Regions from separate parts of the Cellulomonas hominis genome, predicted to be linked through region 2. Evidence: riboswitches for the same ligand, from Rfam matches in the RefSeq annotation. Region 2 holds a riboswitch; the other holds the start of a gene.
What was found. A riboswitch is a leader RNA that binds a small molecule or an ion and turns the genes downstream of it on or off. The one in region 2 is predicted to bind S-adenosylmethionine.

Region 1: another riboswitch for S-adenosylmethionine. It lies ahead of HNR08_RS07690 (methylenetetrahydrofolate reductase); the one in region 2 lies ahead of HNR08_RS11070 (aminotransferase class V-fold PLP-dependent enzyme).

Annotation. Positions count from the first base shown of each region.
Region 1 is NZ_JACHDN010000001.1:1,625,213-1,632,919, reverse strand. It holds gene metE (5-methyltetrahydropteroyltriglutamate--homocysteine S-methyltransferase) at 1-531, opposite strand, end outside; gene HNR08_RS07690 (methylenetetrahydrofolate reductase) at 540-1,595, opposite strand; SAM riboswitch class I at 1,589-1,697, opposite strand; gene HNR08_RS07685 (DNA-3-methyladenine glycosylase I) at 1,865-2,512, opposite strand; gene HNR08_RS07680 (MFS transporter) at 2,768-4,150, shown strand; gene HNR08_RS07675 (CU044_5270 family protein) at 4,283-5,779, opposite strand; gene hrpA (ATP-dependent RNA helicase HrpA) at 5,823-7,707, opposite strand, start outside.
Region 2 is NZ_JACHDN010000001.1:2,361,891-2,369,597, forward strand. It holds gene HNR08_RS11030 (hypothetical protein) at 1-11, shown strand, start outside; gene purS (phosphoribosylformylglycinamidine synthase subunit PurS) at 91-378, shown strand; gene purQ (phosphoribosylformylglycinamidine synthase subunit PurQ) at 378-1,073, shown strand; gene HNR08_RS11045 (GNAT family N-acetyltransferase) at 1,121-2,104, shown strand; gene HNR08_RS11050 (hypothetical protein) at 2,272-2,889, shown strand; gene HNR08_RS11055 (O-succinylhomoserine sulfhydrylase) at 2,998-4,251, opposite strand; gene HNR08_RS11060 (rhodanese-like domain-containing protein) at 4,248-4,685, opposite strand; partial or broken gene HNR08_RS11065 (DUF1737 domain-containing protein) at 4,709-4,885, opposite strand; SAM riboswitch class I at 4,892-5,004, opposite strand; SAM riboswitch class IV at 5,103-5,219, shown strand; gene HNR08_RS11070 (aminotransferase class V-fold PLP-dependent enzyme) at 5,269-6,645, shown strand; gene HNR08_RS11075 (hypothetical protein) at 6,749-7,315, shown strand; gene HNR08_RS11080 (pentapeptide repeat-containing protein) at 7,425-7,707, opposite strand, start outside.

The DNA of each region.
Region 1 (7,707 bases), 740 kb from region 2:
GGCGAGGAACGTCACCGGCCCGACGAGCACCGGGCGGGTCAGCACGCCGTCGGCCAGCCCCTCGGCGAACTCGCGCACCGGGCGGTCGCTCGCGTACCGGAACGCCGTCGCCGGGCCGATCTCCGGCACCAGGTAGTGGTAGTTCGAGTCGAACCACTTGGTCATCTCGAGCGGCAGGTCGTCCCCGCGGCCGCGCGCCACGGTCGAGTAGCCGGCCAGGTCCAGCCCGCCGTCGGCGGTCGCGAGGTCGGCGAACCGCTCGGGCACCGCGCCGAGCACGGTCGCGGCGTCCAGCACGTGGTCGTAGAACGAGAAGGCGCTCGGGATTGCGGGCAGCCGGGTGTCCAGGCCGAGCTCCGCGAGCCGGGCGCGCGTGCGGCGGCGCAGCTCCGCGGCGGTCGCCTCGACCTCCTCGGCGGTCGAGCGGCCGGCCCAGAACGCCTCGACGGCCTTCTTGAGCTCGCGGCGCGGACCGATCCGGGGGTAGCCCAGGACGGTGCCGGAGGGGAACGGGTGGGTCAGGTCGGTCATCTCTCGCCTCAGCTGGTCGGAACGGGGGTCGGGGTGGTCGTGGGGGCGGACGTCACCTGGCTGTGCGTCCGCGGGGCGTCGCCGCCCAGGCCGGCGCCCTCGAGCAGGTCGAGGGCCGGGCCGTGCTGGTTGAACGTGTAGAGGTGCACGCCGGGGGCACCGCCGTCGAGGACGCCGTTCACCAGGTCGACGCCCAGCCGGGTGCCGGCGCGCAGGCGGCGGGCCGCGTCCGCGGGGTCGTCCGGGTCGAACGCGTCCAGCACGTCGAGCACCGCCTGCGGCACCGGCACGCCGGTGAGCTGCTGCACGCGGCGGAGCCGCGACGGGTCCGTCATCGGGATGATCCCGGGCACGATCGGGATGGTGACCCCGGCGTCGCGGGCCAGCGTGACGAGCTCGCAGTACGACTCGACGTCGTAGAACACCTGGGTGATCGCGAAGTCGGCGCCCGCGCGCTGCTTGGACAGCAGGGCCGCGACGTCCTGCTCGCGGGTGCTGCCCGAGCCGGCGTTGCCCCGGGGGAACGCGGCGACCGCCACGGACAGCGGCCGCGTCGCCGCGCGCACCGCCTGCGCCGGGCTCGACGCGCACCGGCGGGCCTCGACCTCGCGCAGCAGGGCGACCAGGGCGCTGGCGGTCGGCAGCCCGTCCGGGTGCGGGGCCCAGGAGCCGTCGGCGGGCGGGTCGCCGCGCAGGGCGAGGAACGCCCGGACGCCCTCGTCGAGGAACTCCTCGACGGTACGGGCCAGGTCGTCGCGGGACGTGGCGACGCAGGTCAGGTGCGCGATCGGGGTCAGCGAGGTCTCGCGGAGCAGCCGCCGGACCAGGGCCCGGGTCGTGCTGCGCGTGCTGCCGGAGGCGCCGTAGGTCACGGACACGAAGTCCGGGCGCGCGGCCGCGAGCCGCTCGACCGTGGTCCACAGCCGCGGGGCCGCCTCTGGGTTCCGCGGGGGGAACAGCTCGAAGGACACGGTGGGTCGGTCCACGGCACCGAGGCCGTCGGTGACGTGGTCGGTCGCGGGTGCGGCCCCCTCGGCGGGGACGCGTGCGCCGGTGCTGCTCATCGCTCGCTCCATCGATCCTGGCGGAAGCACCCGCACCCTCCGCGAGGAGGGGGGTTGCTGCGACGTCGACGAGCCAGGTCTCTCGGTCGCTCTGGATGGGTGTGGCCACAGTAGGGCCAGCGGGCGGGTGCGTCCAGTGCCCCTGATGCGTCATGGAACGACCCGCGGTCCCCGGGGTCGCCCCCGGCGGGGCGTCCTCGGCAGGCCGGCCGGGCGGCCTCCGGGACGGCGTCGGGGTGCTCGACGCACTCGTCCGCGGCGATCCCGGCCTAGGCGGTCGGGCGCACGCCGGCCAGCACCACCGGGCAGTCCGCCAGGTGGTCGTCCACCATCCCGCAGGCCTGCATCGCCGCGTAGGCGGTCGTCGGCCCGACGAACCGGAAGCCCAGCCGCTTCAGCTCCTTCGCGAGGGCGATCGACTCGGGCGTCCGCGCCGGGACGTCGGCGAACGTGCGGGGTCGGGGCCGCGCCCCCGGGTCCGGCGCGTGCGACCAGAACACCGCGTCCAGCGACCCGCCGCGCCCGTGCAGGTCCAGCAGCGCCTGGGCGTTCGCGATCGCGGCGGTGATCTTCGCGCGGTTGCGGATGATCCCGGCGTCGCCCATCAGCCGCTCGACGTCGTGGTCGTCGTACCCGGCGACCACCGCGGGGTCGAAGTCGGCGAACGCGGCGCGGAACCCCTCGCGCTTCCGCAGGACCGTGATCCAGGCGAGGCCGGACTGGAACGCCTCGAGCGTCATGCGCTCGTAGAGCTCCCGCTCGCCGTGGACCGGCCGGCCCCACTCCTCGTCGTGGTACCGCTCGTAGAGCGGGTCGCCGTCGCCGAAGCAGCGCCGCCCCGGCGGGTGCCCCGCGGCGGTCTCGGACGACACGGGGTGCTGGAGGGCCTCGGCGGGGGTCGGGTCGCTGCTGGTCATGCCGACACTCTGCCCGAGGGCACCCACAACCCGGCCCCCGTCATCCACAACCCGCACGTCCGTCGCGCCTGTGGAGGAGTCCCGGTCGATTCCGACATGCGGACAGGAACCGTCTGAAACGTGAGACGGGGCGTAGGGTCGACGACGCGCTGGAGCACCCACGAGCGTCACGAGCCGACCCGCGAGCCGACCCCACCCGACGTCCCCGTCGGTGGCCGGCGTGCCGCAGCACCGTCGTGAACCGGAGTGACCCGCATGCCCACCACCACCGCGCCCACCGCCGCCGCCCCCGCGCGGCCGCTGAACTCGCCGTCCCGCGTCATCGCGGCGAGCCTCGTCGGCACCACCATCGAGTTCTACGACTTCTACGTCTACGCGACCGCCGCGGTCCTCGTGTTCCCGAAGCTGTTCTTCCCGACCGGCAACGACACCACGGCGCTGCTCGCGTCCTTCGCGGTGTTCGGCGCGGCGATGGTCGCCCGGCCGATCGGCGCCGTGTTCTTCGGGCACCTCGGGGACCGCCGCGGCCGCAAGACCACGCTCGTGTACTCGCTGCTGACGATGGGGATCGCGACGTTCCTCATCGGCGTGCTGCCGACGTTCGACCACATCGGGGTCGCCGCGACGGTCGCGCTGCTGGTGCTGCGGCTCGCGCAGGGCTTCGCGCTCGGCGGCGAGTGGTCCGGCGCGGCGCTGGTCGCCACCGAGAACGCCCCCGCCGGCAAGCGCGCGTGGTACGGCACGTTCCCGCAGCTCGGCGCCCCGCTCGGCTTCATCATCGCGAACGGCCTGTTCCTCGTGATCAACGGCGTGCTCGGCGAGGGCTCGGCCGCGTTCATGTCGTGGGGCTGGCGCGTGCCGTTCCTGTTCTCGGCCGTCATGGTGATCATCGGCCTGTGGGTCCGGCTGAAGCTGGTCGAGTCCGAGGCGTTCACGGCCGCGGAGAAGAAGGGCCGGCTCACGAAGCTCCCGCTCGGCACGACCCTGCGGTTCCACTGGCGCGAGACCCTGCTGGGCACGTTCATCATGCTGGCGACCTACGTGCTGTTCTACCTGATGACGAACTTCACGCTGACCTACGGCACCCGCGCCGTGGCGCCGGAGAACGGCGACCCGGGCGGCCTGGGCATCCCGTACGTGCACTTCGTGCTCATGCAGATCATCGGCGTCGTGTTCTTCGGCCTGTTCACCCTGGCCGCCGGGCCGCTCGCGGACCGCCTGGGCCGCCGCCGGCTGCTGCTGTGGGTCACCGGGCTGATCATCGCCTTCGGGCTCACGTTCGCGCTGTTCCTGCCGATGCGCGAGGACCAGGTGTTCACCGGCGCGCTGGTGCAGGCGTTCCTGGTGCTCGGGTTCGTGCTCATGGGCGCGACGTTCGGGCCGATGGGCGCCCTGCTGCCGGAGCTGTTCCCGACGAACGTCCGGTACACCGGCTCGGCGGTCGCGTACAACGTGTCGTCGATCCTCGGGGCCGCGCTCGCGCCGATCGTCGCGCTGGCGCTGTGGGCGCTCGCTGACGGCGGGACCTGGCTGGTCGGGCTGTACCTGTCCGGCGCGGGGGTGCTGACGTTCGTGGCGCTGCTGCTCACCCGGGAGACCAAGGACGCCGACTACGCCCGGGCGTCGCACGAGGGCTGACGCCCGCCCCACCCTCCCCGCGCACCGCCCGCGTCCGCCGAGATCGGCACTCCCGACCCAGATCGGTCGTCCCAGCGACCGACCTCGGTGCGGAGGACCGATCTCGGCGTGGCTCCCGGGCCCGGCACGGGGTCAGCAGCGCTCGAACGTGGTGCAGCCGGGCGGCAGCTGCGGCTGGACCGGCAGGGTGCCGGCCGGGCCCTGCACGAGGTACGTCGAGCGGTAGCGCAGGTCGGACTCCGTGCCGGGCCCGTCGTACGCGTCGACCCGCTCCAGCAGCGTGCCCGCGTCGGGATCGACGACGAGGCGGCGGACGGTGCTCCCGTCGCCCCCGGTCAGGGTCTGCTCCAGCGCCACGCCCCGCCGGCCGGCCGCGTCCGTGACCTCGCCGACGAGCCGCACGCCGCCGACCTGCGACGCGACCTGCCACAGCGCGCCGCGCAGCGCCGGCGACGCCGGGCTCTCCACGAGCAGGGCCGTGATCTGGTCGAACAGCACGTCGTCGTCGGTCCGCGAGGACTCCGGGAGCCCGTCGAGCAGCGCGGCGCGCAGGGCCACCGGATCCGTCGGCAGCGTCGTGAGGCCGTCCCAGTCGACGGTCGTGCCGCCGACGGGGAACAGGGCCGCCCCCAGACCGATCGGGTCCGCGTCGACGGCGTCGTCCAGCAGCAGCCCCGGCTCGACGCGCGCGTTCCAGACCTCCCGCCGGTGCTCGGTGCCGTCCTGCCCCCCGCCCTCCTGCGCGCAGGTGGAGACGGTGTGCCAGTACGGCGCGTCACCGACCTCGTCGGGCTGGGCGGCGGCCGCCGCGCCGGCCGTCACGAGCACCTCCGCGGCCTCGGCCTCGGGGGTCGTGCCGTCCACGACGAGCGGGACCACGGCGAGCGCCCCGGCGGCGGCCACCCCGGCGAGCGACAGGCCGAGCCGGCGGCGCCGCGCGCGGCGGCGGTGCAGCAGCACCACGGTCTGCGCCGTGCGGGTGCGGTCGTCCAGCCGGGCGCGGGCCGCGGCGAGGACGGCGGGGTCGGGGTCGGTGGTGGCGGCGGTGCTGCTGAGCAGGGTGTCGAGGCTCATCGGTGGCTCTCCTGTCCGGTCGGTGCGAGCGTGGCGAGCGCGGCCTGGGCGCGGCTGCGCGCGCGGTGCAGGCGGCTGCGGGCCCGCGACGGGGCTGATGCCCAGGGCGTCGGCGGCCTCGGTGGGGGTGAGCCCGTCCCAGGCGACGAGCAGGACGATCTGCCGGTCCTCGACGCTCAGGGTGCCGAGGGCGGCGCGGAGCTCCCCGCGCCGGGCGACGGCGTCCACCCGGTCGTCGACGGCGTCCCAGTCGACGTCGTCCGCGAGTGCCGGCGTCCACCCGGGCCGACGGCGCAGGTGGCCGCGGACCACGTTCCCGGCGATGCCGTACAGCCACGGCAGCGCGGACCCGCTGGGGTGCGGCTGCACGCGGAGGCGGGCCTCGACCGCGGCGAGGAAGACCTCCCCGAGCAGGTCGTCGGCCGGGCCGGTCCCGACGCGGCGGCTGAGGTAGCGGTGCACCGCGACCGCGTGTCTCTCGTACAGCACGCCGAGGATCTCGGGGTGGGTCCGTGCGCGGGCCAGCAGGTCGGCGTCGCTCTGTGCGTCCTCCATGCCCCTCCTATGCCCGCGGCGGGCACAGCGTTGCAGACGCGGGTCAGGCAAGCGCCGCGAGGGCCTTCCGGATGCGCTTCTCGCTCACCGGCACCGGCGTGCCGAGCTGCTGCGCGAACAGGCTGACCCGCAGCTCCTCGATCATCCAGCGGGCGTCGTCCAGGGCCGCGAGGTCCGCGGGCACCGGGGTGCGGGACGTGGCACGGGCGCGCGTCTGCCCGAGCAGCTGCTCGAGGTCGTGGACCTGCCAGGCGAGCTGCTCGTCCCGGGCGGGGTTGGCGCCGGCCTTGTCGAGGCGGTGCGCGGCCGCCCGGAGGTAGCGCGCGAGGTGCGGAAGCCGGTCGGCCCCGGTCTCGGCGACGAACCCGTCGTGCACCAGCGCCTCGGACTGCGCCTGGACGTCCCGGACGGTGCCGAGCAGGGCGAGCGAGCGGGTGCCCCGGACGGCCGCGTCGAGGTCGCGGGCCGCGCCGAGCACGGTCACGAGGTCGCCGACGACGCGGTGCGCGGCGTCCTCCAGCCGGTCGCGGACGAACGCCCGCGCCTCCGCGTACGTCGTCGCCGACCGCACGGACGTCGCGGGCCGGCCACCCAGGTGCTCGCCGAGCAGCCGGTCCACGGCCGCGAGCTGGACGTCGGACACCAGCGCGTCGGTGCTGGGGTACGGGCTGGCCGCCAGGGCGAGGGCCTGGGTGCCGCTCCACCGGCTGGTGATCCGGGCGGTCGCGAGGCCGAGGTCGCGGAGCAGGAGGCGGCGCAGGCCGGCGCGGTGCCGCAGCGCCTGCTCCCCGGCGTCGGCCAGCACCTCGACGCCGACCGTGGCGGCGGGGCCGCGACCGCGCTCGACCAGGGCCGGGTAGCCGCGGACGGTGAGGCCGCTGGGGTCGGTGGTCTCGACGCGCTCGGGGAGCTCGCCGCCCGGCAGGCCGTCGGGCCAGGTGGTCAGGTCGCCGGCGTCGAAGCCGGGCAGGGCCGCGGGGCGGGCGGGCGCGGCCGGCGCGGCGGGGCGCGGGGCGGGCGCGGCGCGCTGCGCTGCCGAGTCCGCCCGGGGGCCGGCGTCCGACATCGCCTCCCGCACCGCCGACCGCACCGCGGTGCTCACGGCGTCCTGCGTCCGGGCGGCGAGCCGCCGCTGCAGGACCGCGAGGTCCTTGCCCTCGTCCACGACACGCCCGCGGTCGTCGACCACGCGGAACGTCATGCGCAGGTGCGGCGGCAGCCGGTCGTCGTCGACCGCGTCCTCGGGCACCTCGACGTCGCGCAGCGCTCGCACGGCCTGCCGGAACGTCGCCCGGAACGACGGCGCGGCGTCCCCGGCCCGGACGGTGTCCGCCCAGGACGCGGTGTGCGCGTCGAACCAGGCCACCACGTCCCGCGCCACGTCGGGGGCGGGGACGAGCTGCACGCGCACCGGTTTGGGCAGCGCGCGGATCGTCGCGGTGACCAGCTCCTCGCGCAGGCCGGGGACCATCCAGTCGAACCCGTCGGGCTGCACCCGGGCCAGCGCGACCAGCGGCACGTGCACGGTCACGCCGTCGGCGTCGGTGCCGGGCTGGAACTGGTAGGTCAGCGGCAGCGCGAGGTCGGCCTGCGGCCAGGTGGACGGGAAGGACGACTCGTCGACCCCGGCGTCGTCGGCGACCAGCAGCTCGCGCGTGAACGTCAGCAGGTCCGGGTCCCGCCGCCGCGCGCCCTTCCACCACTGGTCGAAGTGCCGGGCGGAGACGACGTCGTCGGGGATGCGCTCGTCGTAGAAGTCGAACAGCGCGTCGTCGTCCACCACGAGCCCGCGGCGCCGGGACCGGGCCTCCAGGTCCTCGGCCTCGTCGAGCAGGCGGCGGTTCTCCGCGAAGAACGCGTGGTGCGTGGTCCAGTCGCCCTCGACCAGGGCGTGCCGGATGAACAGCTCGCGCGCGTGCTCGGCGTCG
Region 2 (7,707 bases):
GGGTCGCCTGACGGACGGCGGACCGAGCAGCCCGGCGCGGTCGGTAGGCTGGGCCCCGACCCCCACCGCCGCGAACCAGGGAGCTCACCCGTGGGACGAGTCGTCGTCGATGTGATGCCCAAGCCGGAGATCCTCGACCCGCAGGGCAAGGCCGTCGCCGGCGCGCTGCCGCGGCTCGGCTTCGCGCAGTTCACCTCCGTCCGGCAGGGCAAGCGGTTCGAGCTCGAGGTCGACGGTCCCGTCACCCCCGAGGTGCTCGCCGCGGCCGCCGAGGCGGCGGCGCAGGTGCTGTCCAACCCCGTGATCGAGGACGTCGTGCGCGTCGCCGACTCCGAGGCGGACGCGGCCGCGACCGTGACCTCGGAGGGCCTGGCCTGATGACCCGCATCGGCGTCGTCACCTTCCCGGGCACCCTGGACGACCGGGACGCCGCGCGGGCCGTGCGGCTCGCGGGCGCCGAGCCGGTCGCCCTCTGGCACGCGGACGCCGACCTGCACGGGGTCGACGCGGTCGTGCTGCCCGGCGGGTTCTCCTACGGCGACTACCTGCGCGCCGGGGCGATCAGCCGGTTCGCCCCCGTCATGGGCGAGGTCGTCGAGGCGGCCGGCAAGGGCATGCCCGTGCTCGGCATCTGCAACGGCTTCCAGGTCCTCACCGAGGCGCACCTGCTGCCGGGCTCGATGATCAAGAACGACCACCTGCACTTCGTCTGCCGGGAGCAGGTGCTGTCGGTCGAGCAGACCGAGACCGCCTGGACCCGGGAGTACCGGCAGGGCGAGCGGATCACGATCCCGCTGAAGAACCAGGACGGCCAGTACGTCGCCGACGAGCGCACGCTCGACGAGCTCGAGGGCGAGGGCCGGGTCGTGATCCGCTACGAGGACCACAACCCGAACGGCTCCCGCCGCGGCATCGCCGGCATCAGCAACGCCCGCGGGAACGTCGTCGGACTCATGCCGCACCCCGAGCACGCGGTCGAGCCGGGCTTCGGCCCCGACGGCGCGCGCGGCCCCCGCAGCGGGACCGACGGGCTGCGGTTCTTCACCTCCGTGATGCGGGCGCTCGTCTCCTGAGCGTCACCCTGCGCGAGGTCCCCTGGACCGACCCGGACGCCCGGGCGCTGCGCCGCGCGCAGCAGGCGGAGCTCAGCGCCCGGTACGGCGACGGCGGTACGCCGGAGCCGCCCGCCGAGCACGTCGTGGTCACGCTGCTGCTCGCGCTGGACGGCGTCCCCGTGGGCTGCGGCTCGCTGCGGGACCTCGGCGCCGAGCCGGAGCACGGCCCCGGCACCGGCGAGGTGAAGCGGGTGTACGTCGCGCCGTCCGCGCGCGGGCGCGGGCTGGCCCGGACGCTCGTGCACGCGCTCGAGGACCGGGCCGCCGCCCTCGGCTGGACGCGGCTGGTGCTGGAGGCCGGGCTGCAGCAGCCCGAGGCGATCGGGCTGTACCTGTCCCTGGGGTACGCGCCGGTCGAGCGGTACGGCGAGTGGGCCGACGTCGCGGACTCGCGGTGCTTCGCGAAGGCCGTGGGGTCCGGCGCGCGGGGCCCCGCGCCGCGGTCGCCCGCACCGGCCGGGACGCTGCGGGTCGCGGTCGTGCCGTACGCCGACCCCGACGCGGCCGCGCTCCGGGACGCGATGGACGCCGAGTCGCTGCTGGCCTACCCGGAGGTCGAGGCGGCCGTCGCGACCCGGGGCCGTTTCGGCGCAGTCGACGCGGCGCTCGGGTCGGCGGTGCTCGTGACCGTGCTGGCGCGGCTCGACGGCCGGCCCGTGGGATGCGCGTCGCTCGGCCGGCTGCACGGGTCCGGCGGCCCCGCAGGCCCCGCCGGCCCCGCCGGCCTCGACGCCGCGACGACCGGCGAGCTGCGCCGGGTCTTCGTCCACCCGGACGTCCGGCGGGCCGGCGTGGCCGCCGCGCTCGTCCGCGCGCTCGAGGCCGAGGCCCGGGCGCTGGGGCTGCGCGACCTCGTGCTGGAGACCGGCATCCGGCAGCCCGCGGCCCTCGCCCTGTACCGCTCGCTGGGCTACCGGCCGGTGCTTCCCTTCGGGCGCTGGCAGGGCGACGCGCTCGGGCTGTACCTCGGTCGCACCCTCGCGGTCTGACACGCGCGCCCGCGATGTGGACGCCCGCTGCCGCGGGGGCCCTGGGCCCGGCTAGGGTGCTCGCGTGTTCCTGAGCCGGGTGTGTTGTCGCTGAGCTGACGACCTCGCGCGCCCGCGGCCCGACGGCCCTCGCCGCGCACCCCCGCCTCACCCGCCGAGGACACCCCATGGCTCAGCCCGTGCTGCACCGCCCCGCGGTCGCCACCCGTCACCTGCCCGCTGCCGCGCACCGCCGGCACACGACCCCGCCGGTGGGCCTCGCGCCCGCGGACCCGGTGGCCGCCCCCGCGCCGTCGCCGGCCCCGCCCGCCGCCGCGCCCGACATCCACGTCGGCAGCCCCGACTACGGCGTCCGCACCGTCGAGTTCCGCCCCGGCTCCGAGACCGCCATCGCGCTGGCCGCCGCCCGGGCCGACGTCATCCGCCTGGAGTTCTCCGTGGCCGTCCCGACGGTCGGGGCGCTCGCCCGGGTCGTCGCGCTGGTCGAGGAGGCCGTCGCCGAGGCGGGCCGCGACCGCGCCGAGGTGCGCGTCGTGCTGGACCTCGAGGTCGTGCTCGCGGCCGACGCGCGCACCGCCCGCCGCAAGCGGTCGCACCTGGAGTACCTGGACGCCCTCGCGGGCCTGGGCTGGTCGCCCGCCGCGACGCGGGTCGTCACCACGCCGGAGCTGCTGGCCGCCGAGGTCCGGGAGCTGGCGCGCCGCGCGGGGGTCGACGCGGTGGTCCTCCTCCCGCTCGCGGGCGGCCCGTCGGCCGAGGACGAGCTCCGCACGCTGGTCGCCTGAGGTCCGCCCCCGCGCCGGACCCCCGCGAAGTGGAAGGTTCGAGCAGACACGCCGACGGCGTGTTCGTCCGAACCTTCCACTCTGCGTGACGGGCAGGGACCGGCCGGGTCAGGACGGGAGGGTCGACAGGGCCCGGTCCAGGTCGTCGCGGAGGTCCGTCACGTCCTCCAGGCCCACCGACAGGCGCACCGTGGACTCCGCGATGCCGACCGCCGCGCGCCCGGCCGGGCCGAGCTTGCGGTGCGTGGTCGTCGCCGGGTGCGTGACGAGGGACTTCGCGTCGCCGAGGTTGTTCGAGATGTCGACGACCCGCAGCGCGTCCAGCACCGCGAACGTCGCGCGCTTCGCCTGCTCGGGCGTCGACCCCTCGGGGACGCGCAGGCCGAACGTCACGACGGTCCCGCCGCCGTCCTGCTGCGCCAGTGCGAGGGCGTGCTGCGGGTGCGACGGCAGGTGGGGGTACCGGACGCCGGACACCGCGGGGTGCTCCTCGAGCCAGGTCGCCAGCGCGAGCGCGGACGCGGTCTGGTGCCGGACCCGCAGCGACAGCGTCTCGAGGCCCTTGAGCAGCACCCACGCGTTGAACGCGCTGAGCGACGGACCGGTGTTCCGGATCAGCGTCTGGACCGGTCCGTGCACGTACTCGTCCGTGCCGAGGATCGCCCCGCCCAGCACCCGTCCCTGCCCGTCGATGTGCTTCGTCGCGGAGTACACGACGACGTCCGCGCCGAGCTCCAGCGGGCGGGACAGCACGGGGGTGGCGAACACGTTGTCCACGACGACGACCGCGCCGGCGGCGTGCGCGAGGCGGCTGACCGCCGCGATGTCGACGAGGTCCTGCATCGGGTTGGACGGGGTCTCGAAGAACACGACGTCGGCGGGGGTCGACAGCGCCGCCTCCCACTGCCCGGGGACGTGCCCGTCGACGTAGTCGGTCCGCACGCCCCAGCCCGCGAGGATCTCGTCGAAGATCACGACCGACGACCCGAACAGGGCCCGGGCGGCGACGACGCGCGACCCCTGGCGGACCAGCGCGGCGAGAGCCGTGAACACCGCGGACATGCCGGACGCGGTGGCGTAGCAGGCCTCCGCGCCCTCGAGCAGCCGCAGCCGCTCCTCGAACGTCGACACCGTCGGGTTCCCGTAGCGGGAGTACAGGAACCGGTCGGCGTCGCCCGCGAACGCGGCCTCGGCGTCGGCGGCGCGCTCGTAGACGTAGCCCTGCGTGAGGAACAGCGCCTCGGAGGTCTCCTGGAACCCGGACCGGACGGTGCCGCCGCGGACCGCGAGCGTGTCGGGGCGCAGCGACTCCCGGGGGAGCCGCGCGTCGCGCCAGTCGCCGGGTCCCGGGGCCGCGGTCACGCGTCCCGCCACGGGAGACCCGCGGCGCGCCAGCCGGTGTGCCCGCGCCGGCCGTCGGGGCCGACGTCGCCCTCGAAGCCCGTGAGCACGTTGTAGGCCGGACCCAGGCCGGCGGCGGTCGCGGTGGTCGCGGCGGCCACCGACCGCACGCCCGACCGGCACAGGAACACCACCGGGCGCGGGTCGCCGGGCACGATCCCGGCCGCGGCGAGTCCGTCGAGGAACGCCGGGTTCGGGCGGCCGAAGGCGTCGGTCCACTCGACGAACGCGGTGCGCCCGGCGGCGTCGCCGGCCGCGAGGTCCGCGGTGTCCGGCACGCCGATCGTCTGCCACTCGCCCTCGGTGCGGACGTCCACCAGGACGGCGCGCGGGTCGGACGCCAGCAGGTCCCAGGCCTCGTGCGGGGTGAGGTCGCCCGCGTACGGCGCGCTCACAGCGCCCGCACCTCGGCGCGCGCCGCCGCGGGCAGCACCAGCGCCTGGGCGACGATCACCCGCTCCCCGTCGAAGGTCGCGGCGGGGCTGCCGTGCAGCTCGTACCCCTCGTCCAGCGCGGCGCTGATCCGCTCGCAGAACGTGCGGTCGTCCGGTCCGGTCAGCAGCCGGTAGCGCAGGCGGTCGTCGGTCGTCGTCATGCCTCTCCTCCATCGAACCTGGCGGAAGCACCCTCGGCCGGACCGGGCTCGTGGGAGCACCGGACCGCGGGTTGCTGCGGCGTCGACGAGCCAGATCTCTCGGCCGCTCTGGATGGTGCGGCGATGCTACGCCATCCGCGGCGGTGCCCTGACCGGGGCGGTCGCAGTGTGGACGACGGTTGACACCCGCGCGGCGCGCCCCGCATCCTCGGGCGTAGGTCATGAGCGCCAGCGCGAAGCCCCGGCTCGCTGGCCGGCAACCCTCCCTCCGCGGCGGGGTGCCCCGGGTGACGACCTGGCCGTCCACCGACCGGTGGCGCGGCAAGCGCGGGGCGACTCGGCCGTGACCGGGTCCCCCACCGAGCACCACCGGGGGTCCTCCCATGTCCGTCAGCACCCAGCCGACCTGCGCCACCGCCCTGCTCCCCGTCGTCGGCGGGGACACGCCCGTCCCGCTCGTGGACGGCCGCGCCGTGCCGTACGCCAACCTCGACTACGCGGCGTCCGCGCCGGCGCTGGAGTCGGTGGCCGCCCGCGTCGTGGAGGTGCTGCCGCTCTACGCGTCGGTGCACCGCGGCGCCGGGTACCTGTCCCAGGTGTCGACCGCGCTGTACGAGGCGTCCCGGGCGGCGGTCGCCCGGTTCGCCGGCGCCCGCGCCGACGACGTCGCTGTCGTCACCCGGAACACCACCGACGCGCTGAACCTGCTCGCCGGGTGCGTCCCCGAGGGCGGGCGGGTGCTCGTCCTCGACATCGAGCACCACGCGAACCTGCTGCCCTGGGTGCGGTCGGTGCGCGGCTCGGGCCGGGTGGCGACGATCCTGCCGGCCGCGCCGACCGTCGCCGAGACCCTGGCCGCGCTGCGCACCGAGCTCGCCCGGCAGCCGTACGCGCTGGTCACGGTGACGGGGGCGTCCAACGTCACCGGGGAGTCCCTGCCGATCACGTCCGTGGTCGCGCTCGCGCAGGAGGGCGGGGCCCGGGTCGCCGTCGACGGCGCGCAGCTGCTGCCGCACCGGGCGTTCTCGCTCGCGGAGTCCGGGGTCGACTACGTCGCGTTCTCCGGGCACAAGACGTACGCGCCGTTCGGGGCGGGCGCGCTGGTCGGCCGCCGCGACTGGCTGGACGAGGGCACGCCGTACCTCGCCGGCGGCGGCGCCGTCCGCGACGTCCGCACGGACCGCACGCTCTGGCAGCCCGCGCCCGCCCGGCACGAGGGCGGGTCGCCGAACGTGCTCGGCGCGGTGGCGCTCGCGGAGGCCTGCGACACCCTGTCGGCGCTCCCCGACGGCGCGCTCGCCGCGCACGAGGCGGCGCTGCGCGACCGGCTGCTCGACGGCCTCGCGACGATCCCGGGCGTGCGGGTGCTCCGGCTGTGGCCGGACTCCGCGGACCCGGTCGGCGTCGTGTCGTTCACGGTCGAGGACCACGACTCCGGCCTGGTCGCCGCGTACCTGTCCGCGGAGCACGGCGTCGGCGTCCGCGACGGCCGGTTCTGCGCGCACCCGCTGCTCGCGCGGGTCGGCGTCACCGGCGGGGCGATCCGCGCGTCCGTGGGCGTGGGCACCACGGCGGGGACCGTCGACCGGCTGCTGGACGGGCTCCGCGCCTACCTCGGCGAAGGGCCGCGCGCGGCGTACGAGGTCGTGGACGGGTGCTGGACCGTCGCGGGGGACACCCGGCCGCGTCCGGCGGTGGCGGGCATCGAGTCGATCGCGGCGACGGCCGCGGCGGCGTGCGGGCCGGCCGTGGAGGACTGACCGCGCGCGGCCCGCCCGAACTCGTCCTGCGGACGACGGCGGGAGGGTCATCCACGGCTGGCAGGCTGGGCGGCGTCGGGATCGTCCAGGTCGTGGGGGGCGCGTGTTCCTCGCGTGGGGTGACGAGTCGGGCTCCGTCCCGTCCCTCGACCCGGGCGCCTTCCTCCTGGCCGCAGCCGTGTGCGCCGTCGGCGACCTCGACGGGCTGCGGGAGCGCATGACCCGGATGCGCCGGCCGTCGGAGAAGAAGATCCACTGGCGGGACGACTCGCGGGTGCGGCACGACGAGGTGACGCGCGAGATCGCCGCCGCGGGAGTGGAGGCGATCGTCGTCGTCCGGGTCGGCTCTCTCGACGAGCGGCCCGAGCGTCGCCGGCGGAAGTGCTTCGAGCGGTTCGCCGCCGAGGTCGAGCGGTCGGGCTGCGGGATCCTGACGATGGAGTCGCGGGGCGCCGGGCTCGACCGGAAGGACCGCGACATGGTCGACGCGATGCGCGCGGCCCGGACCGTGGACGGGACCCTGCGGCTCGAGCACGCACCAGGACCGGCCGAACCGATGCTCTGGATCGCGGACGCGGTGTGCGGGGCGGTCGTCGCGAGCCGGACCGGGGACCCGGCATTCCTCCGGCGTATCGAGCGGGCCGTGCACCTCGTCGAGGTCCGGACATGACGCGAGCCCCGGGCCCTGTCGTCCGGCAGGATCTCCCGAGGCTCACTTCCACGACCACCGCGATGGCGTGGCTCGTCCTCGAGGTTAGCAGGCGGCAGCCTGCTGCGGCTCAGCGCACGGTCACCCCGAGGTGTGCGGCCAGGGCGTCCGCGAGCTCGAGCAGCTGGTGCCGGCTGATGGTCGCGCCCTTCAGGCCGGCCGTCCCGTCGATGCCCGCGAGGTCCGCGCCGCGCAGGTCGACCTCGCGGAGCTGCGCCCGGGTGACGTCCAGCCGCCCGACCCGGCACTCCACGAACGTGACCCGGGCGGCGCGCACCCCGGCGAGGTCCAGGTCCCCGATGGTGCAGCCGGTGAACCGCAGGTCCTGCAGGCGCGAGTCCCGCAGGTTCAGG